Regions from separate parts of the Endozoicomonas sp. GU-1 genome, predicted to be linked through region 2. Evidence: predicted binding sites of a transcription regulator. Region 2 holds the regulator's gene; the other holds the start of a gene.
What was found. The regulator PhoB, encoded in region 2, activates phosphate uptake and scavenging genes when phosphate is short. The targets are predictions, from matches to a motif close to TGTCATANNNNTGTCANA.
Positions count from the first base shown of each region.

Region 1: O3276_RS13130 (ABC transporter permease subunit) is a predicted target of PhoB. The motif match lies at 1,714-1,731, and genes of this name have one in related genera.

Region 1 is NZ_CP114771.1:3,212,113-3,220,259, reverse strand. It holds gene O3276_RS13135 (Na+/H+ antiporter family protein) at 1-1,221, opposite strand, end outside; gene O3276_RS13130 (ABC transporter permease subunit) at 1,775-4,087, shown strand; gene pstA (phosphate ABC transporter permease PstA) at 4,114-5,802, shown strand; gene pstB (phosphate ABC transporter ATP-binding protein PstB) at 5,808-6,827, shown strand; gene phoU (phosphate signaling complex protein PhoU) at 6,877-7,611, shown strand; gene O3276_RS13110 (cysteine peptidase family C39 domain-containing protein) at 7,847-8,147, shown strand, end outside.
Region 2 is NZ_CP114771.1:3,520,684-3,528,830, reverse strand. It holds gene O3276_RS14735 (PrkA family serine protein kinase) at 1-526, shown strand, start outside; gene O3276_RS14730 (YeaH/YhbH family protein) at 603-1,880, shown strand; gene O3276_RS14725 (SpoVR family protein) at 1,877-3,379, shown strand; gene O3276_RS14720 (H-NS family histone-like protein) at 3,749-4,189, shown strand; gene phoR (phosphate regulon sensor histidine kinase PhoR) at 4,324-5,631, opposite strand; gene phoB (phosphate regulon transcriptional regulator PhoB) at 5,747-6,436, opposite strand; gene ubiA (4-hydroxybenzoate octaprenyltransferase) at 6,666-7,571, opposite strand; gene O3276_RS14700 (DUF3050 domain-containing protein) at 7,552-7,860, shown strand; gene O3276_RS25795 (DUF3050 domain-containing protein) at 7,844-7,930, shown strand.

The DNA.
Region 1 (8,147 bases), 310 kb from region 2:
ATCCACATCCAGCCCGGCGGTTGGGCCAATGGTGGAGTCGGAGGCTGGAGAGCCTGCATCACCCAGCGCGCCGGATGCACCAACAAGCGCTGCGGTTGCCAGAGGTGAAAAGCCAAGGGCCAGCGCCAGTGGGACATAGAGCGTGGCAATAATGGGAATGGTTGAGAAGGAAGAACCAATGCCCATGGTGATCATCAATCCAACAACCAGCATCAGCAATGCGGCCAGTGCCTTGCTGCCATAAACCAGCTCTTCAACCATGGCCACCAGGGCAGGAATATCCCCGGTTGTCCTGAGTACTTCGGCAAAGCCAGAGGCAGAGATCATGATAAATCCACACAGGGCCATCATTCTTACACCTCGGGCAAAGACATCATCCGCTTCCCGCCAGTGCACAATGCCGCCGAGGATCATCATCATAAAGCCTGTGGCTGCACCCATGGCCATGGAGTCGGTGAACAGTTGCACGCCGAGTGCCGCAGCAATGGATACCAGGGTAATCAGCACGGCCTTTGGCTCCATGGATGGCAGCTCTTCCTTAGCGGTTTTCAGGGCGCTCTCTGCAATGTGGTAGTGGCGGGGTTTACGGTAAGTCCAGAACACAGCCACAAGCAGACCAATAAACATGCCCAGTACCGGCAGAGCCATGGCCGATGGCATCAGGTCAGGATCAATGTTCAAGCCATTATCGTTGAGGTTGCCCGCCAGGATCTGGGTCAGGTAGATATTGCCGAAACCGATGGGAACCAGCATATAGGTGGCGATCAGACCAAACGACAGGGTGCTTGCTACCGCCCTGCGGTCCAGCTGTAAGGAGCTGAAAACACCCAGTAGCGGTGGGATCAGAATAGGAATAAAGGCGATGTGTACGGGGACCACATTCTGGGAGGCAAAGGCCATCAGCAGAATGCTTCCGAGGATCGAGATTCTGAGGCCAGCTGTTTTGTGGGTCTTGGCTACCCTCTGAATAATTCGATCGGCCAGCCACTGGGGAATCCCGGATGCGGATATAGCCATGGCAAAGGCACCCAGCATACCGTAGCTGATGGCGATGCTGGCACCACCCCCCAACCCTTCGGCAAAAGCGGACAGTGTGGCATCAAACCCCAGTCCACCGGCAAGACCTCCACCAATAGCCCCGAAAAAAAGGGCAAGTACAACGTTTACACGCAAGACACTCAAGGTCAGCATGATGGCAACAGCCAAAATGACAGCGTTCATAGTAATCCAGTTTGTGTTCTTTTGAGTTATAAGCGGTTTGCGATACTTCAATCCACAGCATTATCCACAGCACGATCTATAACAGATCAGTCTATAGCAGATCAGTGCAGAGCTCGTCAGGAGCTGTCGCATTCCTTGATTGGCTGTGCCTTGAGCTCTTTTTCTAGTTGCAAATTAATATATTACACATTGAGGCTAGAAGCTCAGGCGATAAAAGTAAATGTATTCGAGCAGGGTCGAATCAGCCGTTCAATGGTGATGATGGTGTCGGTGGGCATGCAGGGAAGGGATCATGGAAAGGGCAGAGCTACATTGTTCTGATTGGGTGTCAGTACCGGGTATTGTTAGCAGATTTCTGGGTAACATCGTTATTTTCTCTGATCATGATGCGCTTGCAACAGGCCTGTAAGCTCGGTAATTCAGGCTTACAGCCGTTATTGGCAGCCACTAAATTACAATGATCTGTCGGCCCGGGCAATGATTTTTTCCCGGTGTCACATTACTGTCATATTGATTCTGTAAGTTACGGGCATGATTTAATCAGACTTGCGCCATGTATCAAAATTCGATGGATAACAGCCCGGGTATTGATTTCAATACACCGGCACTAAAAAAATATCGTTCCCTGCGCTTCTTGAAAGACCGTCTCGCCCGCTGGGGTGTTGCCTCCGGAGGTCTTGGCGTGATTGTGGCGATTCTCCTGATTTTCTTTTACCTCCTCTACGAGGTCCTGCCGCTATTTAACCGCGCTGAGATTACCCGGGTTGCTTCATACCCATCGGCCCTGACTTTCGTTGATGAGCCAGTTGCTACAAAAAAAGCACCGATATTTCTCGCCGTTGAAGAGCAGGCCGAAGTGGCCATGCAAGCAGAGGCTTCCGGTAATCTGCGTTTTTTCTCCTCCCAAACCGGTGAATGGCTACAGAATGAGTTGCTGCCAATACCTGCGGGCAATGAGGTGGTCAGGGTGGTCAGGGATGCTGCTGGTTCCAATCTGATGGCGGCCGGTCTTACCAACGGTGAGGTCATACTGTTTGATCAGGGCTATAGGATTACCTGGCCAGATGACCGCCGGAAGATCACACCGGAAGTCAGCTACCCCTATGAGCGGCAGCCCTTTGCCATCAAGGACTTTTCGGCTCCGGTTGCACAACTGGCCATCAGTGACGGTGAGGAAAAGCTGTTGATGGCCGCCAGCAGCAATAACCACCTGGTGATGGAGGTTGTCCATAAGGAAGCGGATTTTTTAACCGAGTCCATCACTGTTGAGCAGCAGTCCGTCACCCTGCCGGTGATCAGCGGGCTTTCTGCGCAGGGTGGCCTGGATATCCGCCGGTTGCTGATTGATCCGGAACAAACCTGGCTTTATGTCCTCAGCGGCAGCAATCAACTGACGGTGATCAATATCAGCGATATTGACCGTCCCTATATCCATGAGACGCTCAATCTGACCGCTAAGGGAGTGGACGTTACCACGATGACGTTTCTGTTGGGCGGGGTATCCCTGCTGGTGGGTGACTCAGAAGGCAATATCGCCCAGTGGTTTATGGTTCGTGAAGATGGCCGTCTGAATTTGCACAATATTCGCTCTTTCAGCCTCGGCAGTGACCCCATCGACAAGATTGTTCCGGAGCATCGGCGCAAAGGCTTTCTGGCGTCGGATGTGAAGGGGCAGGTCGGTCTGTATTACACCACGGCAAACCGTTCTCTGCTGGTGGAGCCATTGGCTGCGGGTCGAATAGATCAAATGGCCGTAGCGCCAAGAGGCAATTATCTGATTCTGGCCAGCCAGGGTGAGACGCAATTCCTGAAAATCGACAATGAGCATCCGGAAATATCCTGGTCTGCCCTGTGGGGTAAAGTATGGTATGAGTCTTACAACCAGCCGGATTACATCTGGCAGTCCTCGGCATCAAATAATGACTTTGAGCCCAAGCTGAGCCTGATGCCGCTGTCATTCGGGACGCTCAAGGCGGCGTTTTACGCCATGTTGCTGGCAGCGCCACTGGCCATTTGTGCGGCTATTTACACCGCCTACTTTATGGCTCCGGGCATGCGCAGAAAGGTAAAGCCGGTGATCGAGCTGATGGAGGCCCTGCCTACGGTCATTCTTGGTTTTCTTGCCGGGCTCTGGCTGGCCCCGCTGATTGAAAATCAGCTGGTGGGTATTTTTGCCCTGTTGCTCTTTGTGCCAGCGGGCATCCTGATGTTTGCTTTTGCCTGGGATGGCTTGCCTGCAACGATACGTCACCGGATTCCTGACGGTATGCAGGCCGGATTGCTGGTGCCCGTGGTGTTACTCAGTGGTGCCCTGGCCATGTCGCTCAGTTCCAGTCTGGAACTCTGGCTGTTTGACGGTGATATGCGTACCTGGCTGACCACCGAGCTGGGCATTCCCTATGACCAGCGTAATGCCCTGGTGGTAGGACTGGCCATGGGTTTTGCCGTTATTCCAACCATATTTTCCATCGCGGAGGATGCGATATTCAGCGTACCCAGGCACCTGACCTATGGTTCCCTGGCGTTGGGAGCAACACCCTGGCAGACCCTGACCCGGGTGGTTCTTCTGACCGCCAGTCCGGGTATTTTCTCTGCGCTGATGATCGGTATGGGAAGGGCAGTAGGTGAAACCATGATCGTGCTGATGGCCACAGGGAATACGCCCATTATGGATGCCAATATCTTTGAGGGTATGCGGACGCTGGCGGCCAATATTGCGGTTGAAATGCCAGAGTCTGAAGTGGGCAGTAGCCATTACCGAATTCTCTTTCTGGCCGCTCTGGTGCTGTTCCTGTTTACCTTTGTGGTGAACACGGCGGCGGAGATGGTGCGTCATCGACTTCGTAAGAAATACAGCTCGCTCTAAGAAGGGAAAAAGGATAAGAAATGACTATGAATAATTCCCTTCAAAGCCCCGGAAAACGCTCTGTTGGTGCATGGATTAACAGCGGTGCCCCCTGGGTCTGGCTAAATGCCGGTGCGGTTGCCATCAGTCTGGTTCTGGTGATCGGGCTGCTGGGGTTGATCGCTGTGCGCGGGCTGGGGCACTTCTGGCCGGGCCAGATTATGGTGGCCGATTACCAGCCTCCGGGGCAGGCCGTCCGAATGGTTGCCGGAGAGATTACTGACAGTGAAGAAGTCCCTGCGGCTCGTTTGGAGTCGTCTGGCCTTGAGGTGATCAACGGTCAGGAGTTATATACCCGTGATCTGTTGAAGCAGGGCAATCGGGACCTGAGTGGTGCTGACTTTGTCTGGATCGTCGATGAGTGGCTGAGTAATCGCCAATACCCTGAAGACATTATGGTGCTTGAGCGTCGTGAATGGGGCAATTTCTACGGCTTCCTGGAGTCCGTTCAGGAAGATGGTGTCACCGTTGCCAGCGGTGAATCGGCCTGGACCGTTTTCAATAAGCGTTTGGATCGGGCGCTCGGGATTTATCAGGCAATCTACCAGATTGAAAAGCACGACATTGGCTCAATAAACGCCGCAATAGAACAGCTGCGTCTGGCCGAGCGCCGTCTGGAGCTGAGCGGTGATAGGGACCCTGTCCGTCAGGCAGAGATTCAGGCGGAGCGAAAACAGCTGAATCAGGAATATCAGCAACTGGAAAACCAGCTGGGCGATCTTTACCGGGCGTTCAACCGTGACAGCTTTGTGGCCAGAACCGTTGCTGGTCAAACCCTGGAACAGCCAATCAGTAAGGTGGTGCGTGCCTATCAGCCCAATACCCTGTCACTGACCGATAAAATAGGTTTCTACTTTGACAAGGTCGGTGAGTTCATCCTTGATGATCCCAGGGAGGCCAACACCGAAGGCGGTGTCTTCCCCGCCATCTTTGGCACAGTGATGATGGTAATTCTGATGTCCATTATGGTGACCCCTTTCGGTGTTATCGCTGCTGTCTATCTGCGAGAGTACGCCAGTCAGGGCTGGATGACCCGGGCCATCCGGGTGGCAGTTAATAACCTGGCGGGGGTGCCCTCCATCGTTTACGGGGTGTTTGGTCTTGGTTTTTTCATCTACTTTGCCGGGGCAGAAATCGATAATCTGTTTTTTGCTGAGGCCCTGCCATCCCCCACCTTTGGTACTCCGGGGCTGCTGTGGGCATCCATCACCCTGGCTCTGTTGACCCTGCCGGTGGTGATTGTCGCCACGGAAGAGGGGCTGTCCCGTATTCCCCGCTCCGTTCGGGAAGGGAGCCTGGCCCTCGGTGCCACCAAGGCGGAAACGTTGTGGCGGGTGGTGCTGCCCATGGCCAGCCCGGCCATGATGACCGGTTTGATTCTGGCGGTTGCCCGTGCGGCAGGGGAAGTGGCACCACTGATGCTGGTGGGTGTTGTTAAACTGGCTCCCAGCTTGCCGCTGGATGGCAACTACCCCTATCTGCATCTTGATCAGAAGTTCATGCATCTGGGCTTTCATATTTTTGATGTGGGTTTCCAGAGCCCGAACGTGGAAGCCGCCAGGCCGCTGGTGTATGCCACTGCGTTGCTGCTGGTGATGGTTATTGCTGTGCTGAATCTGTCCGCCGTTGCGATTCGCAACCGGTTACGGGAAAAATACAAGAGCCTTGAGGACTGAACACGATGTCTGCGGAAGAGCTTTATAACGTCATCGATAGAAAGCCGGAAGGGGATGAAAAAAAAGATGAAAGCCTGAACAAGACTTTGAGTGAGGCTCTTACTGTGAAAACCGCCATAACGTATCCTGAAAACAGCCCTGAGAAGTACGCCAGTGTTACCGCTGATGGTCGTGCTGAACTACCTTCCGCACTTCCCGGAGCTGTTAATCCTGAGTCTCTTGGGCGTGGTCGTTCTGTACTGAACCTTGAGCTTGAACCGACCAGTATGGAGGTGTCTGGGCTGAACCTGTTCTATGGCGAAAAACAGGCGCTGTTTGATGTCTCCATGAAGATACCGCAACAGCGGGTAACAGCTTTTATCGGACCTTCGGGCTGTGGTAAATCCACGCTGCTGCGCAGTATGAACCGGATGAATGATCTGGTGGATGGCTGTCGTGTGGATGGGCAGATACGGCTCACCGATACTTCCGGTGTGCAGCAAAATATCTACGAGAAATCCGTCAATGTGGCTGATCTTCGTCGCCGGGTGGGGATGGTGTTCCAGAAGCCCAACCCATTCCCAAAAAGTATTTATGAAAATGTTGCCTATGGCCTGAGAATTCAGGGCATCAATAAAAAGCGGGTACTGGATGACGTTGTGGAGTGGGCGCTGAAAGGGGCTGCGCTCTGGAATGAAGTGAAGGACCGCCTCCATGAAAGCGCACTGGGCCTGTCCGGTGGGCAGCAGCAGCGTCTGGTTATTGCCCGGACCATTGCGGTGGAACCCGAAGTATTGCTTCTGGATGAGCCTGCATCTGCACTCGACCCTATCTCCACTTTGAAGATTGAAGAGTTGATCAATGAGTTGAAGTCCAGATTTACCATTGTGATTGTCACCCATAACATGCAGCAGGCGGCACGGGTGTCGGATTACACCGCATTTATGTATATGGGGCGGATGATTGAGTATGGCGACACCGACAGACTGTTCACCAACCCCCGCAAGAAACAGACTGAAGACTACATTACTGGCCGTTATGGCTGAAGAGCTTTCCTGAATCTCAACAGCTTCTGGCCGCCTCCAAGGATTATCCATGCCTAACCAAAGCGATTTGCTGACCCACCATATTTCCCAGCAGTTCAACCATGAACTGGAAGAGCTGCGCAATAACCTGTTGTCCATGGGCGGCATGGTTGAGAAACAGGTCAGTGATGCCATTGAGTCACTGATCAATGCCGACAGTGACCTGGCCATCGTTGTTTGTGAAAAAGACACCGACATCAACTTTATGGAAACGTCCATTGATCAGGAGTGTTCCAGAATTCTGGCCCGCCGCCAGCCTGCGGCCAGCGACTTACGTCTGGTTCTGGCATGCACCAAAGTGGCCACGGACCTGGAGCGCATTGGTGATGAAGCGGCCAAAATTGCCCGATTTGCCATAAAATTGTCAGAACAGGGGGAAGCACCCAAAGGCTATATTGAAACCCGTCATATTGGCAGCCATGTCCGCCAGATGACTCAGGATGCCCTGAATGCCTTTGCCCGGTTTGATGCAGAGCAGGCCCTTGCGGTGGCCAAAGAGGATAAAGCGGTGGATCGGGAGTATAAAAGTGCCACCCGTGAACTGGTGACTTATATGATGGAAGATCCCCGCTCCATTACCCGGGTGTTGAATATTATGTGGGTATTACGCTCCCTGGAGCGGATTGGTGATCATGCCAGAAATATTGCCGAGTACGTTATTTACCTGGTCAAGGGTAAGGATGTCAGACACATTGGTCTTAAACGGATGCAGGAAGAGGTGTTTGATAAGCAGCTGGATGATTGAAAAAGTACTGTCTTTTAATTTAATCGAAATGGTTTAGGGGAATTAAATTCCCCGTTTTTTTATTTCTGATATGAACACACATTTAAAAATGTGGTTTTCAATTTTTTATTTTTCAATTAGCTGTTTGGTATTTTGCGCTAGTCTTTAGTTATTAATACCTTTCAGGCAATCATGCTGTTTGTTTCTGAATCAATCTTTTGTAAAAAAACACGGATGAAACAATCAGCAGGTAGCTATGAATTACTCCAGTACCCTTCATGACGGCTGGGATATCCCTGATGAACACCCCGTCAGCAGCGATGACCTTCTTGAATGCCTTGCCTTGTTAACCCGCCATTATGGTAATCCGTATTCACGGGAATCTTTAAAAGCTGGAATGCCCCTTGAGAAAGGCAAATTTACTGCTGAAGTATTTATTCGATCGTCTGAAAGAGCAGGTCTGGCCTGTAAAGTTCATAAACGGGAGATTGCCGAAATATCTTCACTGGTTGTTCCTGCCGTATTGTTATTGAATAAACGCAAAGCCTGCATTTTAT
Region 2 (8,147 bases):
TGTGAAAGAGTTCCTGGCACCCAAATACATTGAGTCCCTGGGCAAAGAGATTCAGACCGCCTATCTTGAGTCTTACTCCGAGTATGGGCAGAACATTTTTGACCGATACATCACCTATGCTGACTTCTGGATTCAGGATCAGGAGTACCGTGACCCTGAAACCGGCGATATTCTCGACCGCTCGGCCATCAATGATGAGCTGGAGAAAATCGAGAAAGCAGCCAGTATCGCCAATCCAAAAGATTTCCGTAACGAAGTCGTTAATTTCGTGCTCAGGGCCAGGGCCAATCACAATGGGCAAAACCCGAGCTGGCTCAGCTACGAAAAAATGCGCACTGTGATTGAGAAGAAAATGTTCTCCAATACGGAAGACCTGCTTCCGGTGATCTCATTCAATGCCAAAGGCAGCCAGGAAGATCAGCGCAAGCACAATGAGTTTGTTAAGCGCATGGTAGAAAGAGGGTATACCGAGAAGCAGGTCAGGTTACTGGCTGAATGGTATATCCGGGTGCGCAAGTCGCAGTAACTGCCGTCCGGGTAGAGAGGCAGGGCGAACGGATTCTCGCCCTGTTTGTCATAAAGGGCACACAAGGAGCGTGTTCATGAGTATTATTATCGATCGACGGTTGAATGGAAAAAACAAAAGTACCGTCAATCGCCAGCGGTTTCTTGAGAGATATAAGAAGCACATCAAGAAAGCAGTGTCTGATGCTGTGAATAAACGCTCCATTACTGATGTGGTTTCTGGCAGCGAAGTCACCATTCCCCGAAAAGATCTTTCTGAGCCGGTATTCCGCCACGGTCAGGGTGGGCGTTATAAGCAGGTTCATCCGGGCAACAAGGAGTTTGTCAGTGGTGATCGTATCAAGCGCCCATCGGGCGGCAGTGGCTCCGGAAGCGGTAAGGGCAAGGCTGGCAACAGCGGCGAAGGGATGGATGAATTCAGCTTCCAGATAAATCATGATGAGTTCCTGGAGCATATGTTTGATAACCTTGAGCTGCCAAACCTGGTTCGGAAGCAGCTGGAGGATATGACGGAATTCAAGATTCGACAGGCAGGGTATACGACAGCAGGCTCTCCGGACCGCCTGAATGTGGTGCGCTCCCTGCGTTCAGCCCATGCCCGGCGTATTGCCTTATCCGGTGGTGATCGTCGGGAGATACGGGCCCTGAAAAAAGAGCTCCGGGAAATGGAAGTCAGCCCGGATGAAACGGATCAGCAACGAGTTGTTGAATTAAGAGAACGGATAAAAGAGCTCAATGCCAAGCTGAAAAGACTACCATTTATTGATGACTTTGACCTGAAATACAACAACATGGTCAAAGTGCCTTCGCCCAGTAATAAGGCCGTGATGTTTTGTGTGATGGATGTGTCCGGATCCATGACTCAGGACATCAAAGACATGGCCAAGCGCTTCTTTATTCTGCTCTATCTGTTTTTGCAGCGTAATTACAAAGAGATTGAAGTGGTCTTTATCCGTCATCATACCGCCGCTAAAGAGGTGGATGAGGATGACTTTTTCTATTCCAGGGAAACCGGGGGAACCATTGTTTCCAGTGCCCTGGAAATGACCCGTGATGTGATCAATAAGCGTTACAGCCCGGTGGACTGGAATATTTATGTTGCCCAGGCATCGGACGGTGATAACTGGGAAGGGGATTCCAGTGTCTGCACCAAGATTCTCACCGAGCAGATTATGCAGAAGGTTCAGTATTACTGTTATGTGGAAATCACCGACCGTGCCCACCAGAATTTATGGCGTGAGTACCAGAGCGTAGCGGAGAAGTTTAAAGATCACTTTGCCATGCAGCAGATTAAATCGCCCAGTGATATTTACCCGGTGTTCCGTAAACTGTTTGAAAAAAAGGAAAATGCATGAGCAGCCAGTTGATTTCCAGTGAGCCGGAGTGGACGTTTGAGCTGATTCAGGAATACGACAGGGAACTGGCCCGTCTTGCTGATCGCTTCCGCCTTGAAACCTACCCGAATCAAATTGAGATTATCAGCTCTGAACAGATGATGGATGCCTATGCCTCAACGGGTATGCCATTAATGTATAACCACTGGAGTTTTGGTAAACACTTTCTTCATACCCAGCAAAACTACCAACGGGGCAGAATGGGGCTGGCCTATGAAATTGTGATTAACTCAAATCCCTGCATTGCCTATTTAATGGAAGAAAATACCATGACCATGCAGGCACTGGTATTAGCCCATGCCAGCTATGGTCATAACTCATTCTTTAAAGGGAACTATCTGTTTCAAACCTGGACCGATGCCGAGTCCATTATCGACTACCTGTTATTTGCTAAACATTATATTGCACAATGTGAAGAGAAGTATGGCATTGAGGCGGTCGAGGAAATACTCGACGCCTGTCATGCATTAATGAATCAGGGAGTGAATCGATATAAACGGCCCCGGCCCTTATCCGCTGAGCAGGAACAGGCCCGGCAGGAAGAGAGGGCGGAGTATATCCAGAGAACTCTGAACGACATTTGGACCACCATTCCAAAGGTTGAGAAAGATGAGCAGGAACAGGAAGAGCGCTTTCCTAAAGACCCGGAAGAAAACCTGCTCTATTTCCTGGAAAAGAATGCACCGTTATTGGAAACCTGGCAGCGGGAGCTGTTGCGAATAGCCAGAAAAATTGCCCAATACTACTACCCTCAGAAACAGACTCAGGTGATGAATGAGGGGTGGGCCTGTTTCTGGCATTACCACCTTCTGCATGAGCTATACAATGAAGGCAAGGTGTCCGATGGTTTTATGCTGGAGTTTCTTCACTCCCATTCCAGTGTTATCTATCAGCCACCTTTTGATAGCCCGCAATACAGTGGCATCAATCCATACACCCTCGGCTTCAATATGTTTATGGATATTCGTCGTATTTGTGAAAACCCTACCGATGAAGACCGGGAGTGGTTTCCGGATATTGCCGGCAGCGACTGGCTGGATACTGTGCACTTTGCCATGAAAAACTTTAAGGATGAAAGCTTTATCCTGCAGTTTCTATCACCCAAAGTGATGCGAGATTTAAGACTGTTTTCAATTTTGGATGATGAGTCTCGCACTTATCTTGAGGTGGACAGTATTCACGATGAAACAGGCTATAAGGCCATCCGTGAGTCACTGGCCGCTCAGTATAACCTGGGTAATCGGGAACCAAACATTCAGGTTTATAATGTCAATATCCGGGGTGACCGCATGCTGACGCTCCGTCATTACCAGCATGAAGGTCGGCCATTGGGAAAAGAGACCGACGAGCTGTTGAAGCATATACACCGGATCTGGCAGTTTGATGTGGAGATTGAGTCGTTTGAAAATGGCGCAGTCACTCAAAGCTGGCAGTGCAGTGAGAATAAGAAACGCAAATAAACGTCGATTGATTGCTGGTACGCTTACGGTAAATATTAAGCAACTATCCATTAATTTTTGAACCACAAAGGACACAAAGAGCACGAAGAAGAGCTTTTCTTTTCCTTGGTGCTCTTTGTGTCCTTTGTGGTTCCCATTCAACATGATCCATATCGGAGTTATACAACTTATTCCTTTTGATCAAAAAAACAACCTGCCTGATTTTGGATTAATAAACTGACAGTTTTTACTATCAGTGATTCACATTATTTTTAAAATTTATATAATGGTACTTCCATCTAAAAAAATCTTGCTGTATAAAGTTCATCGAATTGAACATCTTTATTCCTAAGTAGGAAGTTCTATCAAGACCAAGGAGTCGTAGAGTAAATGAATATTTTTGAAGAAGTTCTGCATCGCCTCAGCAGCAAAACCCGTATTCGCTCACTGTTTAAAGATGTACACGCGGAAGATCTGGAGCGTATCATTTCCCGTCTGAACGATGTGCTGACTGAGAAGCAGGAAGCACGTGCCAAAGACGAAGAAAAGCGTAAGAAGAAGCAGGAAAGCATTGAAGCCATCAAGCAGATTATGGCTGACCGTGGTGTTTCCATGAATGATCTGGGTGTGGGTAATCTGGAACCGGAAGAGACAGTACAGAAGCGTCGCAGAAACATTCAAAAGTACACTTTTGAATACGAAAACGAAGCGGGTGAGCGCATTAAGTGGGAAGGTGCCACTACTGGCCGTCTGCCACGTGATTTCCAGGCGTACCTGGAGCGCACTGGCAAGAAGCGTCTGGACTGCGCTCTGGAACAGATCGAAGAGTAAGTTTTATTCGCTCTGAATAAAAAAGGGTCTTGCAGACCCTTTTTTATTTTGTATTTTGGCAAGTACGGCGTTAATATCACCATTTACCGGAAAGATCGTGTTCAACCGGCCTGCTATACGTTGACGACGTTGGCTTACTTGATTCTCGACAGGGGAAAGTGACATATAAAACGACTGCCTTTTCCCGGATGGCTACTGATACTGATACGACCTTCATGCCTTAATAACACATGTTTTACAATCGCCAGTCCAAGACCGGTCCCCCCTGTCGCATGACTGCGGCTCTTATCCACCCGGTAAAAACGCTCAGTCAGTCTTGGAATATGAACGGGGTCAATGCCAACACCATTGTCCTGAACCATCAGATGTCCACCTTCCTGATCCTGCCACCACTTCACCTGCACCTTTCCCCCAGACGGGGTATAGCGGATAGCGTTATAAACCAGGTTAGAAAAGGCACTGCGCAGCTCCACGGCATCCCCCGTTAATAAGGCTTCATCGTCGCATTCAAGTTGTAACTGGTGCTGATTTTCACCACTCAATGCTTTGGCGTCGTTAACGATACCGGCAAGCAGAGACTTAAGCATCACTGACTGACTTATTCTTTCCGGTTCCGTCGCTTCAAGCCGTGAAAGTAACAAAAGATCCTCAATCAGTCGCTGCATTCTGGTTGCCTGCTCCTGCATTTGACCAAGAGCGCGATTAAAGATGGGCGGTGTATCCGGATTCATTGCCATACCATCACTCATGGTCTCCAGATAACCGGAAATCACGGTTAGAGGTGTTCTCAATTCATGGGAAACATTGGCAACAAAATCGGTTCTCATGATTTCAAGCTGATGCAACCGGCTGACATCCCTGACCAACAGAAGTCGATTGCCCTGCCCATAAACGGTAATGGCTATTTGAAGCTGCCGACTCTCATGCACCGGTGAATCGATCTTAATGGGCTCTTTGCCGTGGCTATTGTCCATATAGCGGGCAAATTTTGGATTTCTGACCAGGTTTGTCAGGAGCTGTCCCTGGTCATCGGGCATTTGCAGGCCCAGTAACTCTCCGGCGGCACGGTTCCACCACTCAAGGGAACCATTCTGGTCGGCCATGACGATTCCGTCGTTTAATGCTGCCGTTGATTCCTGTATGCGTTCTATCACGCTGGCAAGTCGCTGTTTTGAGCGGTTGTGTTTGCGCTGAATTCTATAAATACCGTCAAAGATCTCACCCCATACGCCTGTGCTTTCCGGGGGATCCAGCTCTTTGTGGGCAGCCTTATCAAGCCATATCAGCAATCGGTGCAGTTGCTGGTGGCTCCAGAGAAGGTAGAATAATGTGGCAAGAAAAAGCCCCAGAAAAATCCGGTCCGCCAGCCAGCCGACCAGCAGCCCGATGGCAAGCATTGACACTATTCGACCGGTAAACCAGGATCGGACAGAGGTGGTCACAGGCAGTTCCGCAGTTTGTTGAGCTTATGGTGATTGATCCTGACCATCATTCTTATGTCATCAGGCGGTGATGAGGAAAACGTCACTGAAGCCATTTTCATTGAATTCCATCATTCTACGCTTTAGTGGAAAAACGGTAGCCAGTACCTCTGACGGTTTGAATGTAATTCTCATAGCCACTGCCCAGCGCTTTTCTCAGGCGGCGAATATGGACATCCACCGTTCTCTCTTCAACATACACATTGCCACCCCAGACCTGGTCAAGCAACTGCCCACGGGAATAGGCTCGCTCCTGATGAGTCAGGAAGAACTGCAGCAGCCGGTATTCCGTTGGCCCCATTTCGGCAGGGTTGCCATCAATACTGACCCGGTGGCTGACAGGGTCCAGTTCCAGTCCTTTGACGACGATAGCCGACTGTTCGTCCATTCCATGAGTTCTGCGCAGTACGGCCTTAAGTCGGGCAGCGAGCTCGCGGGGGGAGAAAGGCTTGGTGATGTAATCATCGGCACCGGTTTCCAGACCCTGGATTTTATGGTCTTCTTCCCCTTTGGCGGTCAACATAATGATCGGAATTTCTGCGGTCAGCTGGTCACGCTTTAGTCGTCTGGCCAGTTCGATACCCGAGATGTCCGGTAGCATCCAGTCCAGAAGGATCAAATCGGGTCGGTTATCCACCACCAGTGAATGCGCCTGTTTTGCATCAGCTGCTTCCAGGCACTGATAACCAGCCATTTCCAGCGCCATAGCGACCATTTCCCTGATGGGTGCTTCATCATCCACAATTAGAATTGTTTTGCCAGACATGAGAATACCCCGGGGTTGAATGAGAGAAGATTGCTTTGGTAACCGTTTATCTTTATGACAGGTATTACAGCGAGGGAATGTTACAGAAAAATGACGTTGAGGAAAATTTGATGGACTTTTTGCGGGTTGTCCAACCCATGAGTTACTGTTTTCCCGTCGTTGAAGTGATAAGAGGTGAAGGTTGAGCGCTTTCGGCTCAACCTTCAAATTCAGGTGTTTCAGTCGGTCATCACAGAGAACAGGCCAGACCGAGAAATATGGCGGCACCAACCCAATGATTAGAAAGAAAGGCTTTGAAACAAGGATCCCTTTCACGGTTGCGGGTTAACCATTGCTGGTGGGTAAAACCTGCGGCGGCGGCAACAAGGCTGACATAGAATGGCCAGGCTAATTCCAGCTGCAACCCCAGCATCACCAGGGCTACCAGGGTAAACGTCTGAAAACAGGCAATAATCAGATTATCCATCTCGCCAAATAAAATGGCGGTGGACTTAATGCCAATCTGCAAATCATCGTCTCGGTCCACCATGGCATACTGAGTATCGTAGGCGACAGTCCATAGCAGATTGGCGGTAAACAACAGCCATGTCTGAGTTGTCAACGTGTCGGCCTCGGCGGCAAATGCCATGGGGATGGACCAGCCAAATGCGGCACCCAATACCACTTGCGGCAGATAAGTGTGTCGTTTGGCAAAAGGGTAGGCTGAGGCGAGTAGCAGGGCGGCAAAGGAGAGATAAATGGTCAGGGCATTGGTGGTCAATACCAGCAGAAAGGCCACGAAAAACAGGCTGGCGGCGTATATCAGGGATTCTTTCGAGGTTATCTTTCCGGTCACCAACGGACGTTGCCGGGTTCGTTTTACATGACCATCAAAATGTCGGTCAGCATAGTCATTAACAACACAGCCAGCGCTGCGGGTCAGCACCACCCCAAGAATGAAAACCACCAGATTACCAACCGAGGGTATGCCTTCGGCCGCCAGCCAGAGCGCCCAGAGTGTTGGCCATAGCAGTAGATAAATGCCGATGGGGCGATCAAGGCGAGCCAGTTGAATAAAGTCTTTCCAGCGTGGTACATGCTGATCCAGCAGCTCTGCACATTTATCAGCGCCTGTTATCGATTGTATAAATTTCATCTGCGCCCTTGGAGTTCTGTGTTTTGGAAATATAGTCAGGGTCTTTGCTGTATGGGATTTTATGTCGCTGGCAAAAAGATTGCAGCTTGAGTTTACTTCCATGCCGCTACCCTGGGTGCCAGTTACGGATGTCCCGTCTGCCCGCTTCATTAATGAAATTATTCTCTATGAAGTAGCCAGTTATTTTCTTTTCGGCCGTGAAGATGCCATTCCGCAGATGTTTTCTTCCCTGTTGAATCATTGGGAAATCCCCCCCGGCGTCCGTTCCTGCCATGACCTACTACCTTGAGAGACATATTGACCTTGATGGGAATGAGCATGGCCCGGCAGCAGAAAACCTGTTGAAACATTGTAAGTAGCTGGCCATATGGAATCACATATTTCTGGCTACTTGGGCAGGTGCTATGCGAGGCACAACGGAGGGAGCATAGCCGTAGCTATGTGACCGGAGTTGTAACGAAGCAGAGTGCCTGAACAAGGAGTCAGAAATATATGATTTCATATGGTTAGCTACTTATTAATGGGGACAAAACCTCAGAAGCGTCGGCCGTTGCCGAGGTGAAAGAGGCTATTTCA